DNA from 3 places in the Agarivorans sp. 2_MG-2023 genome. Region 3 is predicted to be linked to each of the others. Evidence: predicted binding sites of a transcription regulator. Region 3 holds the regulator's gene; each other region holds the start of a gene.
The links. Region 3 encodes MetJ, which represses methionine synthesis genes. Its sites were predicted from a motif close to TAGACGTCTAGACGTCTA; they were not measured.
Positions count from the first base shown of each region.

Region 1: metF (methylenetetrahydrofolate reductase) is a predicted target of MetJ. The motif match lies at 2,145-2,162, and genes of this name have one in related genera.
Region 2: metA (homoserine O-succinyltransferase) is a predicted target of MetJ. The motif match lies at 4,756-4,773, and genes of this name have one in related genera.

Region 1 is NZ_JAUORQ010000005.1:62,226-69,349, forward strand. Features, by position in the region: gene Q4549_RS08995 (hypothetical protein) at 1-1,155, shown strand, start outside; gene metF (methylenetetrahydrofolate reductase) at 1,227-2,129, opposite strand; gene greB (transcription elongation factor GreB) at 2,344-2,829, opposite strand; gene Q4549_RS09010 (substrate-binding domain-containing protein) at 2,898-3,956, opposite strand; gene Q4549_RS09015 (glycoside hydrolase family 9 protein) at 4,191-6,521, opposite strand; gene Q4549_RS09020 (Tex family protein) at 6,791-7,124, shown strand, end outside.
Region 2 is NZ_JAUORQ010000010.1:168,583-175,706, reverse strand. Features, by position in the region: gene secY (preprotein translocase subunit SecY) at 1-172, shown strand, start outside; gene rpmJ (50S ribosomal protein L36) at 214-327, shown strand; gene rpsM (30S ribosomal protein S13) at 437-793, shown strand; gene rpsK (30S ribosomal protein S11) at 807-1,196, shown strand; gene rpsD (30S ribosomal protein S4) at 1,223-1,843, shown strand; gene rpoA (DNA-directed RNA polymerase subunit alpha) at 1,867-2,853, shown strand; gene rplQ (50S ribosomal protein L17) at 2,892-3,284, shown strand; gene Q4549_RS15945 (HD-GYP domain-containing protein) at 3,381-4,643, opposite strand; gene metA (homoserine O-succinyltransferase) at 4,801-5,742, shown strand; gene metH (methionine synthase) at 5,832-7,124, shown strand, end outside.
Region 3 is NZ_JAUORQ010000014.1:10,846-17,969, reverse strand. Features, by position in the region: gene Q4549_RS18300 (arginine deiminase family protein) at 91-1,134, shown strand; gene Q4549_RS18295 (hypothetical protein) at 1,254-1,694, opposite strand; gene Q4549_RS18290 (DUF3859 domain-containing protein) at 2,002-2,490, opposite strand; gene Q4549_RS18285 (hypothetical protein) at 2,602-3,510, opposite strand; gene metJ (met regulon transcriptional regulator MetJ) at 3,676-3,975, opposite strand; gene metB (cystathionine gamma-synthase) at 4,129-5,286, shown strand; gene metL (bifunctional aspartate kinase/homoserine dehydrogenase II) at 5,316-7,124, shown strand, end outside.

The DNA.
Region 1 (7,124 bases), on a different contig from region 3:
TGGGCGGCGGCACTGGCGTACTTGCCACAGTTAAGCCGTGCGATACGCATTCAGGCGGGCTGTTTGTTAAGCATAGGCATTGTTTTGTTGTTGCTCGCCGCTAGCCAAAATACCTTGCTAAGCCCAATAGACGTTTTGTCTATTAACCTCCCCTTATTAGCCATGTTTAGTGCGGTGTCTTTCCTCGCCTTAGCCAATCCAGAAAACCAGCAAGACCCACTACCCACCGGTAAACGCAGCATCGCCTCTACCGCGGTTGGCGTTAACGTGCTGGGCGCGATTATTAACTTGTCTATTATCTTTATTGTTGGTGACCGTTTAGCCAAACAAAAGCAACTCACCAACGCTCAGCAAAAGGTACTTATGCGTTGCTTTTGTGCGGCGGCCTGGTGGTCTCCTTTTTTCATTGCCACCGCAGTATCCATTACCTACGCGCCAGGTATGCAGTGGTTAGATGTATTGCTACCAGGTGCGCTTATGGCCTTGATTGCGCTAATTTTTACCACCGCAGAAGTTTCGTTACGCGAAAAAGACAATTTTGCCGGCTACCCATTGCGCCGCGAGAGCTTAACCATTCCTTTTGTATTGGCGGTCACGGTTATCGGGCTGCATTTTGCCTTTCCTGATTTCAGTATTATTTTGATGATTACCTGTTTAGCGCCTATTGCAGCGCTCACCTTTGCCAAAGGTAAGTCGAAGGTCATTATCGCTCGGCAGTTCATTACACACCGCCTATCTAACGTAGGTAGCCAATATGTACTGTTTTTAGCCGCGGGAGTATTCTCGGCTGGCATTAAAGCCTTGTTATTGGCCTACCCTGAAACCTTGAGCTTACATAACATTGAGTTTTCACATCAAACCTTTGCAGTAGTATTAGCTCTGATGATTGTGGCCTGCATGTTTGGCATTCATCCAGTCATTAGCATCTCTTTAGCCAGTCCGTTGTTATTACCCCTTAACCCAGAACCAAGCCAGTTAGGCTTTTTATTCCTTAGCTCTTGGGCAATCTCTACCGGCAGCAGTCCTTTGTCGGGGGTAGGCTTAACTATGATTGGGCGTTATCAGTTTTCAACTTCGCAAATTCTAAAAAACAACTGGTATTACGCGTTGAGTATGTGGCTGATTTGTTCCGCCGTAAATGCCTTGTTAATGTAGCCAGCCAAGTTGCTCAAAATAAAAAAGGCTTAGCGTTTGCTAAGCCTTAATAAATAAATCAGAGCCAATAGTTAAGCTGGGATTGCCTCCGCCGGGCGCACACCTAGCGTATGGCAAATAGCATAAGATAACTCTGAGCGATTAAGCGTATAGAAGTGGAAGTCTTTCACTCCTTCGCGAGACAATACTTTCACCATCTCAATGGCAACACTCGCTCCCACTAGGTTACGGGTTGTTTGGTCGTTATCTAAACCTGCAAACTGTCCATGTAGCCAACTAGGTACTTTTACATTGGCAAACGAAGCAAACTTTTTCAGGGTTTTGTAATTTGATACCGGCAAAATTCCCGGTACAATTTCGCCTTCAATGCCTATGGCCGCGCAGCGGTCTCGAAAACGTAAATAGCTTTCAACGTCGAAGAAAAACTGAGTAATCGCGCGATTAGCGCCCGCGTCCATTTTACGCTTAAGCGCAAGCAAATCAGCTTGAGCACTTTTTGCTTCTGGGTGAACCTCTGGGTAGGCCGCCACCGAAATATCAAAGTCAGCTTCTTCTTTAAGTAGCGCCACCAAATCGCTCGCGTACATTTGCGGTTTAGCCGAACCTTCTGGCAAATCTCCCCGTAAGGCAACAATATCTTTAATACCACTGTTCCAGTAATCACGGGCAATTTGGCGTAACTCATCGGGCGTAGAATCAATGCAGGTTAAGTGCGGCGCCGCCGCTAAGCCGGTACGATCTTTAATGGCTTTAATTACCTTGTGAGTACGATCTCGTGTTCCTGAGTTGGCGCCATAAGTCACGGATACAAACTTTGGTTTTAAGGTTTGTAAACGCTCAATAGACGACCAAAGCGTTTGCTCCATCGTTTCTGTAGTAGGCGGAAAGAACTCAAAGGACACGTTAATATCGCGGTTAAGCTCGCTTAAGCTTTGATTCAGTGTTTCGATTTGTTGCGCGTTGTGAAATCCCATTGACCTTCTCCGTTAAAGACTTTTAGACGTCTATACCGCTAGATACTAAAGAGATAGTTAATTAAGTCAACGCTATTCATGTTGTACTTAGCTTTAGATGAAATATTTTCAACATTAAGTAAATCAGTGCTTAAGGGTAGATATCTATGATTTATCCAACACTAATGTGTAAATAAGACCTTAGCAGGGGGAAAGGCGGTAACGATTTACTCATTTATTCGCTGTCAAAAGGCGTGTAACGAATATGATTAATCCACCACTCTTTGGTGCCTTCAGGCGTTTTTACAAACACATCATCGTCTACTTGCTTACCAATTAAAGCACGAGCCATGGGGGAGTCGATAGTGATGTAACCCAACTTGGGGTCTATTTCGTCGGTGCCAACAATACGGTAGCGCACCACGGTAGCATCGTCGTTTTCTAATTCGACCCATGCTCCAAAAAACACTTTGCCAATTTGCTGTGGATAATGATCAACAATCTCTAATGCGTCGAGACGTTTGTTTAGAAAACGCAGCCGAGAGTCGATACGGCGTAACTCACGTTTACCTTCTTTATACTCGGCATTTTCAGAGCGATCGCCAAGCGCAGCGGCTTCCGAAACAGCTTGGGTGACTTCAGGTCGTTTTACCTTCCATAAGTATTTAAGTTCTTTGTCTAATTTGTGCCAGCCGGCGCGGGTAATTAAGTTGGTTTTCATGGTGTTTTATAGTCTCTGCCTAAGCCGGTAATTATAAACGACTTAGGCAGGATAACGGCAAGAGTTTGTTACATGATGTGGGCTTGAGTGGTTTCGCGTGTTACTAATTCCACAGGCGGTAACCTAAATTGTTGATTAGCGCCGCCATTTAACATATCCAATATGGCTAGCGCTGCGGCATAACCAGTATCAAAAATAGGTTGGCGAACCGTGGTCAAAGGCGGAATGAAAAACGCCGAACTTGGCACATCATCAAAACCAATCACAGAAACACGTTCTGGCACTGGCCGCTTAGCTTGATACAAGGCTTGCATAGCACCGTAGGCGGTTAAATCATTAGCGGCAAAAATCGCACTAAACTGACGCTTGTTGGCCAATAAACGCTGCACAGCATCAAAACCAGATTGCTCGGTAAAGTCACCCTGCTCCACCAGCTGCAATTTAACTGGCAAACCTGCATGTTCCATAGCTTGGCAATAACCTTCGTAACGCTGTTGAGCATCAGGATGATCGGCATTACCTTTAATATGAACAATTTCTCGATGGCCTAATTGAATCAGGTGGTTGGTGGCCATATAAGCGCCCACCGAATTTTCAATTTTAATTGAACGTAAGCGGGCTGCTTCAAGCTCACGGCCCAGAGCCACAATTGGGCGCTTCTTAGAAAACTCAAGCACCTGATCATCACTCAAGCCACCGGTAACAATAATAATACCGTCTACCGAACGCGACAGTAATAGCTGCATCGACTCGGTTTCTTCTTCGGTATTCCAGTGCCCTGTAACAATAATATGTGAGTAACCTTGAGCCAGTAATACTTCTTCTATGCCGCGCAAAATAGAGGCATAAAATGGGCTATCTGGATGTTGTACCAATACCCCAATCGTCATGGTGCGGCTGCTAGCACTGGCACCGGTTTGCTGGCCAGGCTTGTAACCTAGTTCAACCATAGCCGCTTGAATTTGTTTACGTTTAGCATCAGACACATAGGTAGTCTGGTTCATAAACCGAGACACGGTACTCGGCGAAACGCCCGCTAACGCCGCAACGTCATATACTGTAGAGCGTTGTTCCAATTTGCTTTTATCTTTCACAGTGATTCTCTGACAACTAACCCGAGTTTGCATTTTATCTCCTCTTTGCCAGGTCATATGGTGGTAACGTTACCAAAGAGACAAAATTCCTGTCTCCACTATATACGTCTACTTAGCTAAGAACTTGCTTTGAATGAATTTGAGCGCCAGAACGACGTCGCAGATCACATTATCTGAACACAACAGCGCTTAGTTAAAGCATTTGCTTTAGTAAAAGATAAATAAAGGCCAACCTTAGGTTGGCCTAGTTACTTGCTTTTATTGAGCTTATTTCGCTAAGCGGTGCTCATCTAACACACTACTTACCCACACTAATGGTGCATTCCAGTTGATGGTAATTTCGTTCAATGTCCAAGCACCTATTTCGTCAACAAAACAGGTTTGGCCAATACATTTACCTTTCATACCGGCTGCAACAGGGTCGCTAAAGCTGATAGAGTTTGGTCCACCCGACAATGCACCCGGAGCAGGTTTTGGCGAGTTTTCATCAGCTTGATGTGCCCAAAAACGGTGGTGAGGATTTTTTAGCGGGTTACTGCCGTAGCCAGTAATGTAAGACTGATCCAGAGGATTACGCCCTAGAATGTAGTCCATGGCATGCACTAGAGCTTGCATGTACTTGCTGTCACCACTGTAATCTGCAGCATAAGTTAAGAATATGCCACGGTTTACTAAGTTGGAGTTAGATCCCCAAGGGTATTGTTCGGCAGTATAAGGAATGTGGTAACCCTCTTTTGCCAATTGCGCCGAATAACCGTCGGCTGTAGCAATGATCTTAGCGCGCGCTTTATCACGAGTGGCCTCGTCTAATTTGCTTGGCACTAGTGCAAGGCTTAAGGTACCGGCCGAGCTTAAATCCTGCCAGAACAAATCACCTTTAGCGGTTTCATCTCCTAGTGGCGCCGCTAAGAAAGCAGGCGATGCTTTTAGGACTTCTAGATATTGCTCTTCGCCAGTGCTAATGAATAACTCAGCGGCTGCCCAGTAAAACTCATCGGCTAACTCCGTGTCGCCATAGGGGCCTGAACCAGTAAAGTTATCGTAAGCGTACACTTCTGGGTGCGCAGCTGCGGCTTGCCATGCGCGGCTAGCGGCAGTTGAGCACTGCGCGGAGAAATCAGCATCAATCTCTTTCCATATACGCGCACACTGAGCAGCGGTAGCCGCTAAGTTAAGTGTGGCAGCTGTACTTGGTTGGCCAACATAGCGCTTTTGAGTATCTTTATGGGGAGGTAGCGGCATGCCAGTCCACTTTTCATCAGCCACCTTATGAAAGGCTAATCCTGAGGCATCAATTTCAGTCAGCTTTAAGGCACTTAAATTATCTTGCTGGTTACCGACCGGCACAAATACTTTTTTGCCTTCAGGAATTTGCATCGCCAACATGAACTCCATGTTCCAGCGAGCTTCATCCAAGAGGTCATTCACTCCATTACCAGCTTCTGGAATGGCTTGTTTGCCATCAGCAAAGGGCTCTGGCGCGCCATCAATCCATAACGAACGCTCGTAAAGGTTCATTAAGGTCCAGGTACTAATACCACCATTCACCACGTATTTGCCATGGTCGCCAGCATCATACCAACCGCCGGTTAAGTCCATATCAAAATCACAGCCTGGCCATTGATTCCCTTTGTCATCGGCTTTATCAAAACAGCTCACAACATCTGAGGGGTGACCCGCTGGGCGCGCTAGATTAGCGCGCTGTACAAAATCAGCTTTAACCTCAATACCGCTGCGGTTTTGGTAAAAGTAAGCTAATGCGTCATGTTTTAATTTACCGTACAAATCCTCGGTAATACTGAAGGGATGGCTTGATTGGCCAGCAGATTCTAAGGTTAAACCTGTTTGTGGTGTGTTGATTCGGCTAAAGTCAGCCCGGTGCACATTCTCTCCAGAGCTTTTGTTCTCTCCAAATACTTGTGTTTTACCGTTCGCCAGTACTTCCCCTTTGGCATCTTTCAACTGCCAAAAAATAGGTTGCTGCGAGTCACTGTTAATAACGGCAAACTTTTCAGATGTTGGAAAGAAGCCCAACTGATTAAGTCGCACTTTGGGGATATTGTTCACAATGACAAAGGATTTCCCCTTCACCGAAATGTTACTAAAGCAGACATTGGCTTCTTGCTGAGCACCTAACTGAAATTGAAACTCCGTTTTCGCATCACTGGAAACCTCTTGAGTAAACGTAAAGCTAAAGGCTTTGGGCTCGGTAGATACCTCAATAGCTTGATTGAAATATTGGGTGTAAGGTGCACCTTCATGTTGAATAAGCGTAGTAAAGGCAGTGTTTTTATTGGCTCGGGCGGTAAAATCAATCGAATAGCTTTCGCCTTCCTCCAAACCAAAACCACGCTGACCTAAAATAACATCCCATGGGTTAGACCCGGCACGTTTTATATCCATACAGGCTTCGCCATCTTTAATAACAAGCTCTGCGCCAGTAGACCACCAACCATCGGTGCCACCGCCAAACGCTGCATTTCGCAACATTTCATCACCCGCTGAATGGGCTGAGGTACTAACTAAACTGGCCAAGATGAGTCCTTGGCTTAAAGAACTAATGTTTAAACTGAATAGGGGCTTTCTGCTAGCGCTCATTTCGCTCTCCTTGAACTGAGGCATTAAAATCACTATCACTGTAATCAGTAAACTTTGTTTATCTAAGGCTTCAGCTCACATATCCATGACCAAATGGATGCAACCAAACATATCTATGAACCAGTTATGAAAAAAAACTCACGTTGTGAAATTGTTTTCACATTATTAACTTTTTAAACAGTTAATTTCTTCTTGAAGCCACACAATAACTGAATAAGATAGTGAGCCACCATCGCCGTAGGATACGGCGTCTTGAGATAAGCAAGCACATGTCAAATATTGAACAACAAATTGCCATAGATATTAATGCTAACGCACAGCAAGTTAGCGCTGCCATTACACTGCTCGACGAAGGCTCTACAGTGCCTTTTATTGCCCGCTACCGAAAAGAAGCCACTGGCGGACTCGACGACGGGCAGCTGCGTTTGCTAGAGCAGCGTTTAAGTTACTTGCGAGAAATGCAGCTACGCCGAATCAGCATTCTTAAGTCAATTACCGAACAAGACAAATTGACTCCACAGCTTGAGCAAGCCATTAATGCCGCGACCAGCAAAACCGAATTAGAAGATTTATACCTGCCTTACAAGAAAAAGCGCCGCACTA
Region 2 (7,124 bases), on a different contig from region 3:
TCCTGAGTTTATGATGATCGGAATGAACGTTCAGTTCTACTTCGGTGGTACTTCGCTACTTATTGTAGTGGTGGTTATCATGGACTTTATGGCTCAGGTCCAAACCCATTTGATGTCTCATCAATATGGTTCGGTTCTGAAAAAAGCTAATCTTAAAGGTTACGGCCGTTAGGCCGCCCTTGAGATTGGTCTTTAACTTTTACGGAGATAGCAATGAAAGTACGTGCATCCGTTAAGAAAATCTGCCGTAACTGTAAAGTTATCAAGCGCAACGGTGTTGTGCGTGTAATTTGCAGTGAGCCAAAGCACAAACAGCGCCAAGGCTAGTTAGTAGATTTCAAGACAATATTATTTGCAATGTGGTCATCTGTTGAGTATCCTTACGGGCTTTTCACAGATGGCCTTCGTTTAACACGAAAATTATAGGAGTGTGCCAATGGCCCGTATAGCCGGCATTAACATTCCTGATCAGAAGCACGCAGTTATTGCTTTAACTGCAATCTTCGGTATTGGCTTAACCCGCTCACAAAAAATTTGTGCGGCAGCCGGTATTGCTGAAGATGTTAAGATCAGAGAACTTGACGAAACACAAATCGATAAACTTCGTGACGAAGTAGCTAAATTCACTGTTGAAGGTGATCTACGTCGTGAAGTATCAATGAACATTAAGCGTCTGATGGACCTCGGTTGTTACCGTGGACTTCGTCACCGTCGCAGTTTGCCCCTTCGCGGTCAGCGCACTAAAACAAATGCGCGCACCCGTAAAGGTCCTCGCAAACCTATTAAGAAATAAGGGGTGAGTGAAAATGGCTAAAACTCCGACTCGCGCTCGTAAACGCGTAAAAAAACAAGTTGCTGATGGCATGGCTCATATCCATGCTTCTTTCAACAATACTATTGTGACTATCACTGATCGTCAGGGTAACGCGCTTTCTTGGGCCACTGCAGGTGGTTCAGGTTTCCGTGGTTCACGTAAGTCTACTCCGTTCGCTGCACAGGTTGCTGCTGAACGTGCTGCTGAAGCAGCTAAAGACTACGGCCTTAAGAACGTAGAAGTGTTTGTAAACGGCCCAGGTCCTGGTCGTGAGTCTTCAATCCGTGCATTACATGCTGCGGGTTTCCGTGTGACTAACATCACCGACGTGACTCCGATTCCACACAATGGTTGTCGTCCACCGAAGAAACGCCGCGTGTAGTTTCTGGATAGATTGGAGAAAGAAAAATGGCAAGATATTTAGGTCCAAAGCTTAAACTTAGCCGTCGTGAAGGTACCGATCTTTTCTTGAAAAGTGGTGTACGTGCGATCGACACAAAGTGTAAGTTGGATGCAGCACCTGGTCAACATGGTGCACGTAAAGCGCGTCTTTCAGACTACGGTTTACAGCTTCGTGAGAAGCAAAAAGTTCGTCGTTTATACGGCATACTTGAAAAACAATTCCGCAACTACTACAAAGCTGCTGCTCGCCTTAAAGGCAACACCGGTGAAAACTTGCTGCAATTGTTAGAAAGTCGTTTAGATAACGTTGTTTACCGTTTAGGTTTTGGTGCTACTCGCGCTGAAGCTCGTCAGCTAGTTAGCCACAAAGCTATCGTAGTTAACGGTCAAGTGGTTAATATTCCTTCTTACAAGGTATTACCAGAAGACGTTATCAGTGTTCGCGAAAAATCTAAGAAGCAAGCTCGTATCGTTGCATCTTTAGAAATCGCTGGACAACGTGAAGCGGCATCGTGGATAGAAGTAGACGCTACTAAAATGGAAGGCACTTTCAAACGCCTACCTGAGCGCGCTGATTTATCTGCGGAAATTAACGAACAGCTGATCGTCGAACTTTACTCTAAGTAAAGTTGAATTATAGAGAGGACACAATGCAGGGTTCTGTAACAGAGTTTCTAAAACCAAGGCTAGTTGAGATCGAACAAGTTAGCCCAACTCGTGCAAAGGTTACGCTTGAGCCATTAGAGCGTGGTTTTGGCCACACTTTAGGTAATGCTCTTCGTCGTATTCTTTTATCTTCTATGCCTGGTTGTGCGGTAACAGAAGTTGAAATCGATGGCGTGTTGCATGAGTACAGCAGTAAGGAAGGCGTACAAGAGGATATCTTGGAAATCTTGCTTAACCTTAAAGGTATTGCTGTGAAGTTAGAAGGTAAAGACGAAGTAACACTTAGTCTTGCCAAGTCTGGAGCAGGTCCTGTGGTTGCAGGCGACATTCAGCACGACGCTGATGTCGAAATCACTAACCCTGAGCACGTTATTTGTCACCTTAGCAGCAACGCTGAAATCAGCATGCGCATTAAGGTTGAACGTGGTCGCGGTTACGTACCAGCTTCAGTTCGGGTTCACTCTGAAGATGAAGAGCGTCCAATTGGTCGTTTGCTAACTGATGCAGCTTACAGCCCAGTAGAGCGTATTGCTTATACTGTTGAAGCTGCTCGTGTAGAGCAACGTACTGACTTGGACAAATTGGTTATCGATATGGAAACCAATGGTACTCTTGATCCAGAGGAAGCTATCCGCCGCTCTGCAACAATTCTTGCAGAACAATTGGATGCCTTCGTTGACTTACGTGATGTAAGTGAGCCTGAAGAAAAAGAAGAGAAGCCAGAGTTTGATCCAATCCTGCTTCGTCCTGTCGATGATCTAGAGTTGACAGTACGCTCTGCTAACTGTTTGAAGGCAGAAGCGATTCATTACATTGGTGACTTGGTACAACGTACCGAAGTTGAGCTACTTAAAACACCTAACTTAGGTAAAAAGTCGCTTACTGAAATCAAAGATGTATTAGCGTCACGTGGTTTGTCTCTAGGTATGCGCCTAGAAAACTGGCCGCCAGCTAGCATTGCTGATAAGTAGTCACTGGTTTTAACGTCTTAATATAGAAGGATAAGGTCATGCGCCATCGTCAGAGTGGTCGTCAATTGAACCGAAATAGTAGCCATCGTCAGGCTATGTTCCGGAATATGGCCAGTTCATTGGTTCGCCATGAAGTTATCAAGACAACATTGCCTAAAGCCAAAGAGCTTCGTCGTGTTGTTGAGCCATTAATTACATTGGCTAAAAATGACAGTGTAGCTAACCGTCGTCTAGCTTTTGCTCGTACTCGCGATGCAGAAGTTGTTGGTAAGCTATTTGCTGAAATCGGCCCTCGATTCAAAGAACGTGCAGGCGGTTACACTCGCATTTTAAAATGTGGTTTCCGTGCTGGCGATAATGCTCCTATGGCATTCATTGAGTTATTGGACCGTCCTGAAGTTGAAGAAGTTGCTGAAGAAGCGGCTGAGTAAACTCAGACACCAAGTATAAAAAGCCGGACTTAGGTCCGGCTTTTTTTTGTCTTGAATTTGTCTAGTAAGATTTGCAACGGCGGAGTAATTACCCCGTTACAAACGTTTGTTGTGATCGAAGTAATAAGAGATGCGCGCCCGCGGATTCAAGTACTCAAATACAGCATCGGGTAAGGCGCTGGGCTTAAGGGCTTTCTCAATGGTTAAGCCTGCCGCTTCTAAATCGATAATTGGTGCTTCAGTACGCGGGATATTGGGGTCATAAACTTGTACAGCAGGGAACAGCAAACGTTCTGAGTTTACCGACATCACTAAACCTATTTGCCCTGAACTAAGCTGCACAACACTGCCTGGCGGGTAGATACCTAATAAACGAATAAGTATGCCTAGGTCAGCAGCATTGAGCTGCGCTTTACGTTGTTTATAAAGGTAGGAAATAACTGTAAAAGGAATCCGGGTTAAGCGTGGGTCTCTCGGGTGGCATAAGCTGTCATACTCATTTACAACTGCAATGAGCTGGGCTAAGCGGTCGATGCTGTCGCCTTTTAACTTTTGTGGGTAACCACTGCCATCTAAATACTCGTGGTGTTGCGCCGCAATCACTTTTACCTTGGCGGGTATCGTTTCTGATAACTTAAGAAAATCGGCACCATACTTAGTGTGCATCTTTAATAAGTTGGCTTCTTGAGCGGTTAACTTACCGGGTTTGCGTAGCACTTTATCGGGGATTTTCATTTTCCCTACATCGTGAAATAAGCCGGCCAAGCCTAAGATTTTTATATCACGCTCAGAAAATCCAGCCGCTTTGGCTAGCATCATGGCAAGGATAGACACATTTAAACTGTGGTAGTAAAAGCTGTCGGCATCTTTGCTGTCGTTCATTAAGTGCAGCACCACACCCTCGCCAGAGAGTAAGTCATCGGCTAGGTTGTTAATTAGGGTTGTAGCGTCATCAACGGCGTTAAGTGGGCGGCTTTTCAGTTTGCTCATCACCGCGCGAACTTGCGCCATTGAGCGATCAAACTCTTTCTCAACTTTTTGTAGGTTACGGCGGTAGTTCTTTAACTCTTCAATACGCGCGCGTTTTTCTTCCCAGAGTGCTTTGGCAGCTTTCTCTAAAGCCTTAGCATCATCTTTCTTTTCTTCGCCTTGTTCTTGGTTCGCTGGCAAAGGCGGCGTATCGCTCTTTTCAGGTACCACAATGACATGCTTCAATCCCAGATTCTTGATTACATCAATCTGATCTTGGCTTTTTATTTTGAAGCTGGTGAACATAAACGGGTGCTCCCCCCATTTTACCGGAAGCTTAACAAACACACCTGTTTGTAATCGTTCTACATTAAGCTTTAACTCAGCCATGTGCCCTTACAACTTTTTTTCATCAGGGAGCATTATGAATAATTATTGGCACAAAATCAGCAGCTTTTAACAAGTTCTAGACATACACGAGGAACTATTTAAAATAGGTATCTAGATGTCTAGACATACATGTCTTGTTGTTAGCTTGGAGCCTCTTATGCCAATTTGTATTCCTGACCAGTTACCCGCTGCCGAAGTCCTGCGTAACGAAAATATTTTTGTTATGCCAGAGAGCCGTGCAGCTCATCAGGATATTCGTCCGCTAGAGGTTGTACTTCTTAATTTGATGCCTAAGAAAATTGAGACTGAAAATCAAATCCTCAGGCTGCTCTCTAACTCTCCCTTGCAGGTGAATGTAAAGCTATTACGTATCGATCATCGTGTGTCTAAAAATACTCCCAAAGATCACATCGATAAGTTTTATCGTGATTTTGACAAACTGCGCGAGCGTAACTTCGACGGACTGATTATTACTGGTGCTCCTTTAGGGCAAGTACCCTTCGAAGAAGTGTATTACTGGGATCAAGTTAAGGAAATTATTGATTGGGCCACAACCCACGTCACTTCAACCTTGTACTTATGTTGGGCGGCTCAGGCGGCGTTGTATCATTTATATGGTTTGAACAAACAAACTCGCGATACCAAGTTGTCAGGGGTGTATTGGCATCAAACCAAGCACAAACATAACCCCTTGGTTCGCGGTTTTGATGACGCTTTCCTCGCGCCACTATCACGCTTTGCGCATTTTGATTCAAACCTAATTACCGAAGAAACCGACTTGAAGGTACTGGCCGACAACCCTGAAGCGGGTAGCTACTTATTTGCTAGCGAAGATTTTCGCCAAGTATTTATTACTGGTCATCCAGAGTACGCAGCAGATACTTTGCACAATGAATATCAGCGTGATTCTCAAGAAGGCTTGAATCCGCAATTGCCCGAAAACTACTACACGCATGACGATTGCTCTGCCGCGCCATGTGCCACTTGGCGTAGTCATGGACACCTTTTGTATAACAACTGGCTTAACTACTGTGTTTACCAAATCACGCCTTACGACTTAGCCGAACTTAAACCCAAATCCGATAATATCTTGAAATAATTTCATATAACTTTATCGCAGATAAGCCCCATTAGGCAGTGTGCTACACTGCCGAGTCGAAATACCAGCGAAAGAAATAGGAAGTTCCCGTGTCAGCAAGGCTACAACTAGAAAAGCAACTCTCTCAACGCATCATGATCATCGATGGCGGCATGGGAACCATGATTCAGTCTTACAAATTTGAAGAGGCTGACTACCGCGGAGAGAGCTTTGCAGACTGGCATACCGATGTAAAAGGCAACAACGATATGTTGGTGCTAACACAGCCAAAAATCATTGCTGATATTCATCGTGAGTACTTGCTGGCTGGCGCTGATATTCTAGAAACCAATACCTTTAACGCTACAACTATCGCCATGGCCGATTACGACATGGAGAAGTACTCGGCTGATATCAACCGCGAAGCCGCGCGTATTGCTCGCGAAGTTGCTGATGAAGTGACAGCCTTAAACCCTGAGCGTCCTCGTTTTGTGGCGGGTGTGTTAGGCCCCACAAACCGTACCTGTTCTATCTCGCCAGATGTGAACGACCCAGGTTATCGTAATGTCACTTTTAACGAGCTAGTAGAGGCTTATGTTGAATCCACTAAGGCGCTTATAGAAGGCGGTAGTGACTTAATTTTAATCGAAACCATCTTCGATACTCTTAACGCAAAAGCGGCGGTGTTTGCAGTAGAAACCGTGTTTGATGAGCTGGGTTATAAATTGCCAGTGATGATTTCGGGCACCATTACCGACGCCTCGGGCCGTACCTTAAGTGGCCAAACAACCGAAGCCTTTTACAACTCGATGCGCCACGCTAGCCCAATTAGCATAGGTTTGAACTGTGCATTGGGGCCAGACGAGCTTCGCCAGTATGTTGACGAGCTTAGCCGCGTAAGCGAAACCTATGTCTCTGCTCACCCCAATGCAGGCTTGCCAAATGCCTTTGGTGAATATGACCTTGAAGCCAATGAAATGGCGGAACACATTGGTGAATGGGCGCGCGCTGGTTTCTTAAATTTAGTTGGCGGCTGTTGTGGTACCACGCCTGAGCATATTAAAGCCATGGCCGAAGCGGTTGAAGGCGTAGCGCCACGTAAACTGCCAGAAATAGATGTAGCTTGTCGCCTTTCAGGGCTAGAGCCACTAACGATTACTGCAGACACACTGTTTGTAAACGTAGGTGAGCGTAACAACGTTACGGGTTCAGCAATATTTAAGCGGCTGATCGTAGAGGAGAACTACGATAAAGCTATTGAGGTTGCCTTAAACCAAGTTGAGAACGGCGCGCAAATTATTGATATCAACATGGACGAAGGCATGTTGGATTCAAAGGCGGCCATGGTGCGCTTTTTGAACATGATTGCCTGTGAGCCCGATATCGCCAAAGTGCCGGTGATG
Region 3 (7,124 bases):
TTTGCGTTAAAGGGAAATGTCTACAACAGGAAAATAAACCACTGGCAAATGCCATGAAATAACCAAAATTTAATGACAGGAAAAATGATTATGAGTAACGTAACTTTAGCTAAAACCACCAACAACTCAGATGCTATTACTAACAATGCGACTAGCAATAAAGTAGAAGTGAATCACGAGTGGGGGGCTTTAAAAGAAGTCATTGTTGGTCGCCCTTACATGTACATGCCTAAAGAGCTACCTAAGTATCTAACTGATTTTTTAAGTGATGATGCGCTAAAGGTATACGCAAAAATGGACGGCAAAACACTGGAAGAGGTTTATCCAGAATTGTTTCAAAAGCAGGTAGAGCAAACCAACAACGTTATTCAAATCTTGCAAGAACGAGGCGTAAAAGTGCACGTAGTAGAGAGCCTACTTGAACACGAAAAAGCCTTTATTACCAACCAGGTAGACTCATACCAATCGCTTAACTATATGCGTGACAGCATGATAGTCATTGGTAACCACTTTATTGAAACCAATATGTTTGACCCAGGCCGACGCCGTGACCGCTTTGCCGTGCGCCGTACCATTGGTGAGCGCATTAAAAACAGCAATGCAAAGATTGTGGCCATGCCAGAACCTGCAGTAATGATGGATGAAAGCGGCTTTGGCCCCGGAGCATTTCTTGAAGGTGGCGATACTTTTGTATTGGGTAAAACCATTCTTGTGGGTAATACTGGAAACGCTAGCAACAAAGAAGGCATAGAGTGGCTACAGCGCTACTTAGGTGAAGAGTACGATGTTATTGAAGTAAGACTAGATAGTAACTTTGTTCACCTAGACTGTGTATTGTGTACTCTGCGCCCTGGTCTAGCGATGATTGTTGAAGAAGCATTCTTAGATGGCATACCAGAAGTACTAAAAGGTTGGCAGTTTGTACATGTGAGCGCCGAAGATGCAGAGGTACATTTAGCCGCTAACGCTTTGGTTATTGAAGATAAAACCGTAATGATGCCGGATACTCTGCAACATATTACGTCTGAGATTAGAGCGACTGGCCACGAAGTGATTGAAGTACCTTTTGACGCAATTAACTGGCAGGGCGGTTCTTTCAGATGTTGGCATCACCCAATTGTTCGTGAAAGCTAAGCCTTAACACGTGATTATAAAGCCTGCTCTTAGCAGGCTTTTTTGTTTATGAAGATGCACCATAAGGTTGGCTGAACACTTTCTATTGGTGCCTGGATTTATCCGTTGCTGGCATCAACTCAAGCTGGGTTACTTAAGTTGTGATTGTTGGCTTTAGCTAATGTCCAAGTATCATAATCACGCAACAAATAAAGTGCTAGACAGGCAGCGAGCATTGGCCATGCAGCGAAAAATAGTAGATTGTTGAATGGGTCTAAATACTTGGCGAAAGAAGAAAATGTAGAGGCGGCATGCAGTACTAATATGGCTAAATAGGTAACGTTTCTCCATAAACCCAATACAAAGGCAGCAATGAACGCCAATTGCGCAAGCCCTAAACCAATAAGTACGTTACTGGATAAATTCAAACCGTAGAAACCAGAGAATACTTTTATCGCGTGTTCTGGAACCAATACTTTATCAAGTGCCCACATGGTGAACACCAAGCCAATACTTAACCTTAAGCAGAATAAGCCAATAGAAAGGCTTTTTGCTAATTGAGTTTGAGATGAAGAGGTCATTCTTTTTCCTTAAATAAAGATAAGTGCTTGAGTACAGACCGATAAGGAGCCAGTTTGATTGCAGTGTTATTTAAGCAAGTGACTTAGATTAAGGCGGTGGTTTGTTATCGCAGTTTGTTAGTTGATACCGATAGTTAAGCTGGGCCAAAGTACGATGAATTTAGGACATATTAGGGAGATGGGGGAATATTAATGTGCGAGGGGCTATAAAATTTTGTACTGATAAAGCCTGCTGAAAGGAGGCTTTATCGTGCCTGAATAGGGTTATTAAGTTAGAAAACTATACATTTAGATAATTATTGAAAGCTTAGTGTAAGTTAAACTTTTTTTCAGAAAGTAGTTCTTCTCCATGAAACACTGAAAAGTACCATTCTCCTTTCACTGCTTCCCACTCTTCCTCAATCATATAAAAGTGGCAGTTACTGGCTTTCCCTTTTTTGAGTTTTAGGGTTTTAGTATATGACATGGAGGTATAACTATTGCCGTCTTCATCTATCATTTCCGGGCTGGTAATGGCTTTGGTTAGCTCAATTTTTCTCTGATCGACTTCAACCTCAAAACAGTACCCAAAGGTTGTGCCGACTTGTGCGGAAATTTCAGCTGTTTGCTCAGTAACTTTTCCACTCTTTCCGGTAAGTACTGAGTCATTTGGTGTGTCATTATTTGAATACTCGCCAGTAAGTGCTGATTGTCCGTATATTCCGTAGTCAAGAATGGTAGAAGTTACTTCGGTATTGGATTCTGTACTGGCACATCCAGCTAAAAGAATTAGCGCAGCTGCGTATAGTGTTTTCATGGTCATCCTTGACGTTATCAACTGATTTAAAATAGAAATTTATAAGTGGGATGATAACCAACTAAGTATTGATGTCTATAGCATCAACATAAACGGGATTTTTTTATCAAGTCAAAACTCTATGGGTGGGTAAGTACTTGTGTCCAAAAGCTCGTGATTTAGTGGGAAGAGGTTTTTATTTATTATGTGGTCAATTGTTTCCTTTAATCGTAAGTAGTTAAGAGGAATTCGCTTGCCATTTTCAAGTAAGCAAAACAGCTGGGACTCAGGGGAAATGCTATGTGCTTCTTCTAAATTGGATACGTATTCAGTTATTAAAGGCGTATACAAACTCCGGTTGAATTTGTGTATTTCTCCAACTCCATTCATAAATTGATCTAATATTCTTTGAATATCAAAGCCCTTGTCTTTGTAGCAGTTTGCTTCGACAACAGACAATAGTCTTTCTTTTGTTGCTTTGGCAGGCTTCCTGTCTTTTATAAAATCAATTAGTTTAGTTTTATTCATACAGGAATAGAGCACTATTGTTTTTTTGTGGAAGCCATAGGTGAAGCTTTCTATTAACTTTGAATGGTGCTGTGCGTAGTTTCTTAAGTCATCGCCAATGGCATAACCGTCGTTGCGCTGAAAAAGAGAATTCCTGAACTTAGCAACCTTGCTTTGGTCGCTTTGTTCTCCAGTTAGCTTAAATACAAATGAAGTTTCTTGGCTGTAACTTTTGTCGAGATAAAATTTACAAAGATTCAGAGTAGTAGAGAGAATCCGGTTTAGTTTCAGTTTATATTCATAACCTTGGTTTTTTGACAAGTCGGCTTGACTCGAAAATTGGATGCAAGATTGATAGTTATAGGTTTTGTAGTCAACATATGACTGAACTATTTGGTCATACATTTCTTCGAACAGATAAATTTTATTTAGGTTCGATATACTTGTTTTGTATTTGGTAAATTTAGCAAAACTTAAGGGGAAGGTTGACTCTTCAGAGATTGGGTACTCTGAAACAAACAGGTATTCTGACACTTTGGCCTCCATCTACAAGTCCTCAATGACGCTGATCGCAAACTCTATACTTATCTGGATTGGAGTTAAGTCACGCTGTTTTAGTACTCGTTAGCACGTAGTTTATACAAAATAAATAGCCTACTTGAATTAAAAAACCGCTCAATGAGCGGCTTCCTAAAAATCTTAATCTTCTTTATCTATCTCGGCTTGCGCCGCTTTTTCTAAGGCCGGGTCCGGCTTATCTTTTTGTAAGTCGGCGTCATCAGGCAACGGTTGACCCGTATAGGCATGAAGGAAAGCCTCACAAAGCAGTTCGCTATTGGTGGCGTGGCGCAGGTTATTAATTTGTCTGCGGGTACGCTCGTCAGTGAGTATCTTTAATACCTTAAGCGGAATTGATACTGTGATTTTTTTAACTTGTTCGCTTTTTTTACCGTGTTCAGCGTAAGGGCTGATCCACTCACCGTTCCATTCTGTCGACATACTACAATACACACCAAACCAAAGAGACCCTATTGTAACGGGGGAAATGCGACTTAGCAATCCAACAGCAAAGACATTTAGACGTCTAGAAGTGTTGACGTCTTTTTTGCTGGTGGTAAAGTGGCAGGATGAATTGAGGGAGTAGATCAGCAAATGTCTTTAAAAGATCTTCAAGCTGCCACTATAGCAGTGCGCAGCGGTATAGAAAGTGACAGCCAACACGGCGCAGTAGTGCCGCCTATTTATTTGTCTAGCAATTATAGCTTTGCTGATTTTAATCAGAAGCGTCAGTTTGATTACAGTCGCTCTGGTAATCCAACCCGTCATATTTTGGCTGAGGCTATCGCCAACTTAGAGCATGGAGCGGGTGCGGTGATTACTAACACCGGAATGTCGGCAGTCAATTTGGTTACCGCTTTGCTTGAGCCCGGCGATTTGTTGGTAGCACCTCATGATTGTTACGGCGGCAGTTACCGTTTATTCGACAGTCTTGCTAAGAAAAATGCCTTTGATGTGGCTTTTGTTGATCAAAATGACCAAACACTATTGGCCGAGTTATTGGCTAAAAAGCCTAAAGTAGTGTGGTTAGAAACTCCCAGTAATCCACTATTACGCATTGTTGATATTAAAACTATTGCCGAACAAGCACATGCCGCAGGTGCTTTAGTGGTAGTGGATAACACTTTCCTTTCACCGGCTTTGCAAACGCCGATTTTATTAGGTGCCGACATTGTGGTGCATTCGGCCACTAAATATATAAACGGCCATTCTGATGTAGTGGCAGGCATGGTGGTTGCGGCAACAGAGGAACTTGCTGAGCAACTGGCATGGTGGGCTAATTGTTTAGGGTTAACTGGTTCGGCCTTTGATTCTTACCTTACTTTGCGTGGTTTGCGCACCCTAAAAGCCAGAATGAATGTGCATCAAGAAAATGCTCAAGCCATTGTGGCTTGTTTGCAGCAGCAAGGGGTTGTGGGCAACATCTATTATCCTGGATTACCAGAGCACCCAGGGCATGCGCTGGCGCAAAGTCAGCAACGCGGTTTTGGTGCTATGTTGAGTTTTGAGCTGGAACTTGAAGAAAGCCAAATGGTTAAGTTTCTTAAAAACCTACAATTGTTCTCTTTGGCGGAATCTTTAGGTGGGGTAGAGAGTCTAATTGCTCACCCTGCTACCATGACTCACGCCGCGATGTCGGCTGAAGCCTTAGCGGAAGCGGGAATTTCTAACCAGCTATTACGGGTATCGGTGGGTTTAGAAGACGCCCAAGATTTAGTTAATGACTTACAACAGGCCTTTGCCTCGCTTTAAGCGGGCTAAAAGTTGTAGAGAGGTATTCGGTGTCGGTAAATAGACATGTTCACAAATTTGGTGGTAGCAGCTTGGCTGACGCAGGATGTTTTAAACGCGTAGCCAATATTGTTGCCCAGCATTCGCAAGCCCAAGATTTGATTGTGGTCTCTGCCGCAGGTAAAACCACCAATCGCTTAATCAACATTATTGAATTGGCTCAGCAAGCTGACGACGCCACTGCTGAAGCGCTACAAGCGTTGATTGAGTTTCAGGGTAAGTTAGCCAATGAGTTGCTTAGCAAGCTTACCGCTCAATCGCTCGTTCAAGCCTTAGACACTGAGCACCGTTACATTGCCAGTATTTTAGAGGGAGAGTTAGACACCTTTAATACCAATGAGGTTTTGTCGTTTGGTGAGCGCTGGTCTGCTCGCCTATTAGCGGCTTTACTTAGCGAAAGTGATTGCCAAGCCGAATGGTTAGACTCTCGCGAGTTTTTCAAGGCCGAGCTATCGGCGCAGCCGCAAGTGGACGTTAGCCAAAGTGCACCATTGTTAGCTAAATGCTTGGCGGCGAAACCTGCATGCCGAGTGGTGGTTACCGGCTTTATCTGTAGTGATAGCCAAGGACGAACCGTCACTTTAGGGCGTAATGGCAGTGATTATTCTGCCACTGAATTGGCCGCTTTAGCCGACGCAATATCAACCACAATTTGGAGCGACGTTGCTGGCATTTACAGCGCGGATCCTCGCTTGGTGAAAGATGCTCACTTGCTCGAAAACTTGGCCCTAAAAGAGGCGGCTGAGTTATCGCGTATTGGTAGCTCAGTATTACACGCACGCACCCTAGAGCCACTTGCGCGATCTAAGCAAAAAGTTAATTTGCGTTGCAGTTATGCGCCGAATGATGGGCAAACTCTGATTCATCGCAAAGGCATTAAGAACAATACTGCGAAAATTGTCACTTCTGTAGATGACATCATATTGCTTGAGCTTACTTTCAGCCAAGATTTTTCAAACAATGCCACTGCGCTACTGGAAGCCTTAGCAAAAAGCCATTTAGCGCCGGCGACTCGCCACAAACATAGTGAAACGGGTTCTTTGCGAATGGCATATACCCGTGAGCTGGTTAATGAAGCCTTGAGCAGAATTGACCAATTAGCCGAGCAGTTTCAACTTAAACAAGTTGAGCGCAGCGAAGGGTTCTGTTTGGTTGCGTTGGTTGGAGCTGGAGTATGTGATAACCCGCAACAGTGCTATCAGTTTTTCCAACAGTTAGCTGAGCAACCACTTGAGTTTATTCATTCAAGTGCCGACAAGCTCAGCCTATGTGCCGTGGTAAGAAAAATCACTTTAGAGCCTTTGCTTAAAGAGTTGCACACTAATCTATTTAAACAAAAAACCAAGCTAGGCCTGGTTGTGTTTGGTAAGGGCAATATTGGTAGCCAATGGCTGAGTTTATTTGCCAAACAACAATCACAGTTGCAACAACAATACGGATTGGAATTGAGCTTAGCGGGAGTATTTTCTAGCCAAGCTGGCCACTTAGATTTTGCAGGTTTACATGCCGACGAGGTTTTAAGTATTGAAGCCGATGTGCCGCTAATTTGGCCTGAACTGTTCGATAAGCTGAGTCGTCATCCCTATGATGAGCTAGTGGTGGTAGATATTACCGCCAGTGAAGCACTTAGTGCATATTATCAAGAATTTGCCCGTCGGGGCTTCCATCTTATCACTGCGAATAAACATGCTGGCGCTAGCGAGCAAGCAAACTATGGGGCTCTGACAAAGACCTTTGCCGATCACTCTTGCCATTGGCTAAGCAATGCCACCGTTGGTGCGGGTTTGCCGGTGCAATCT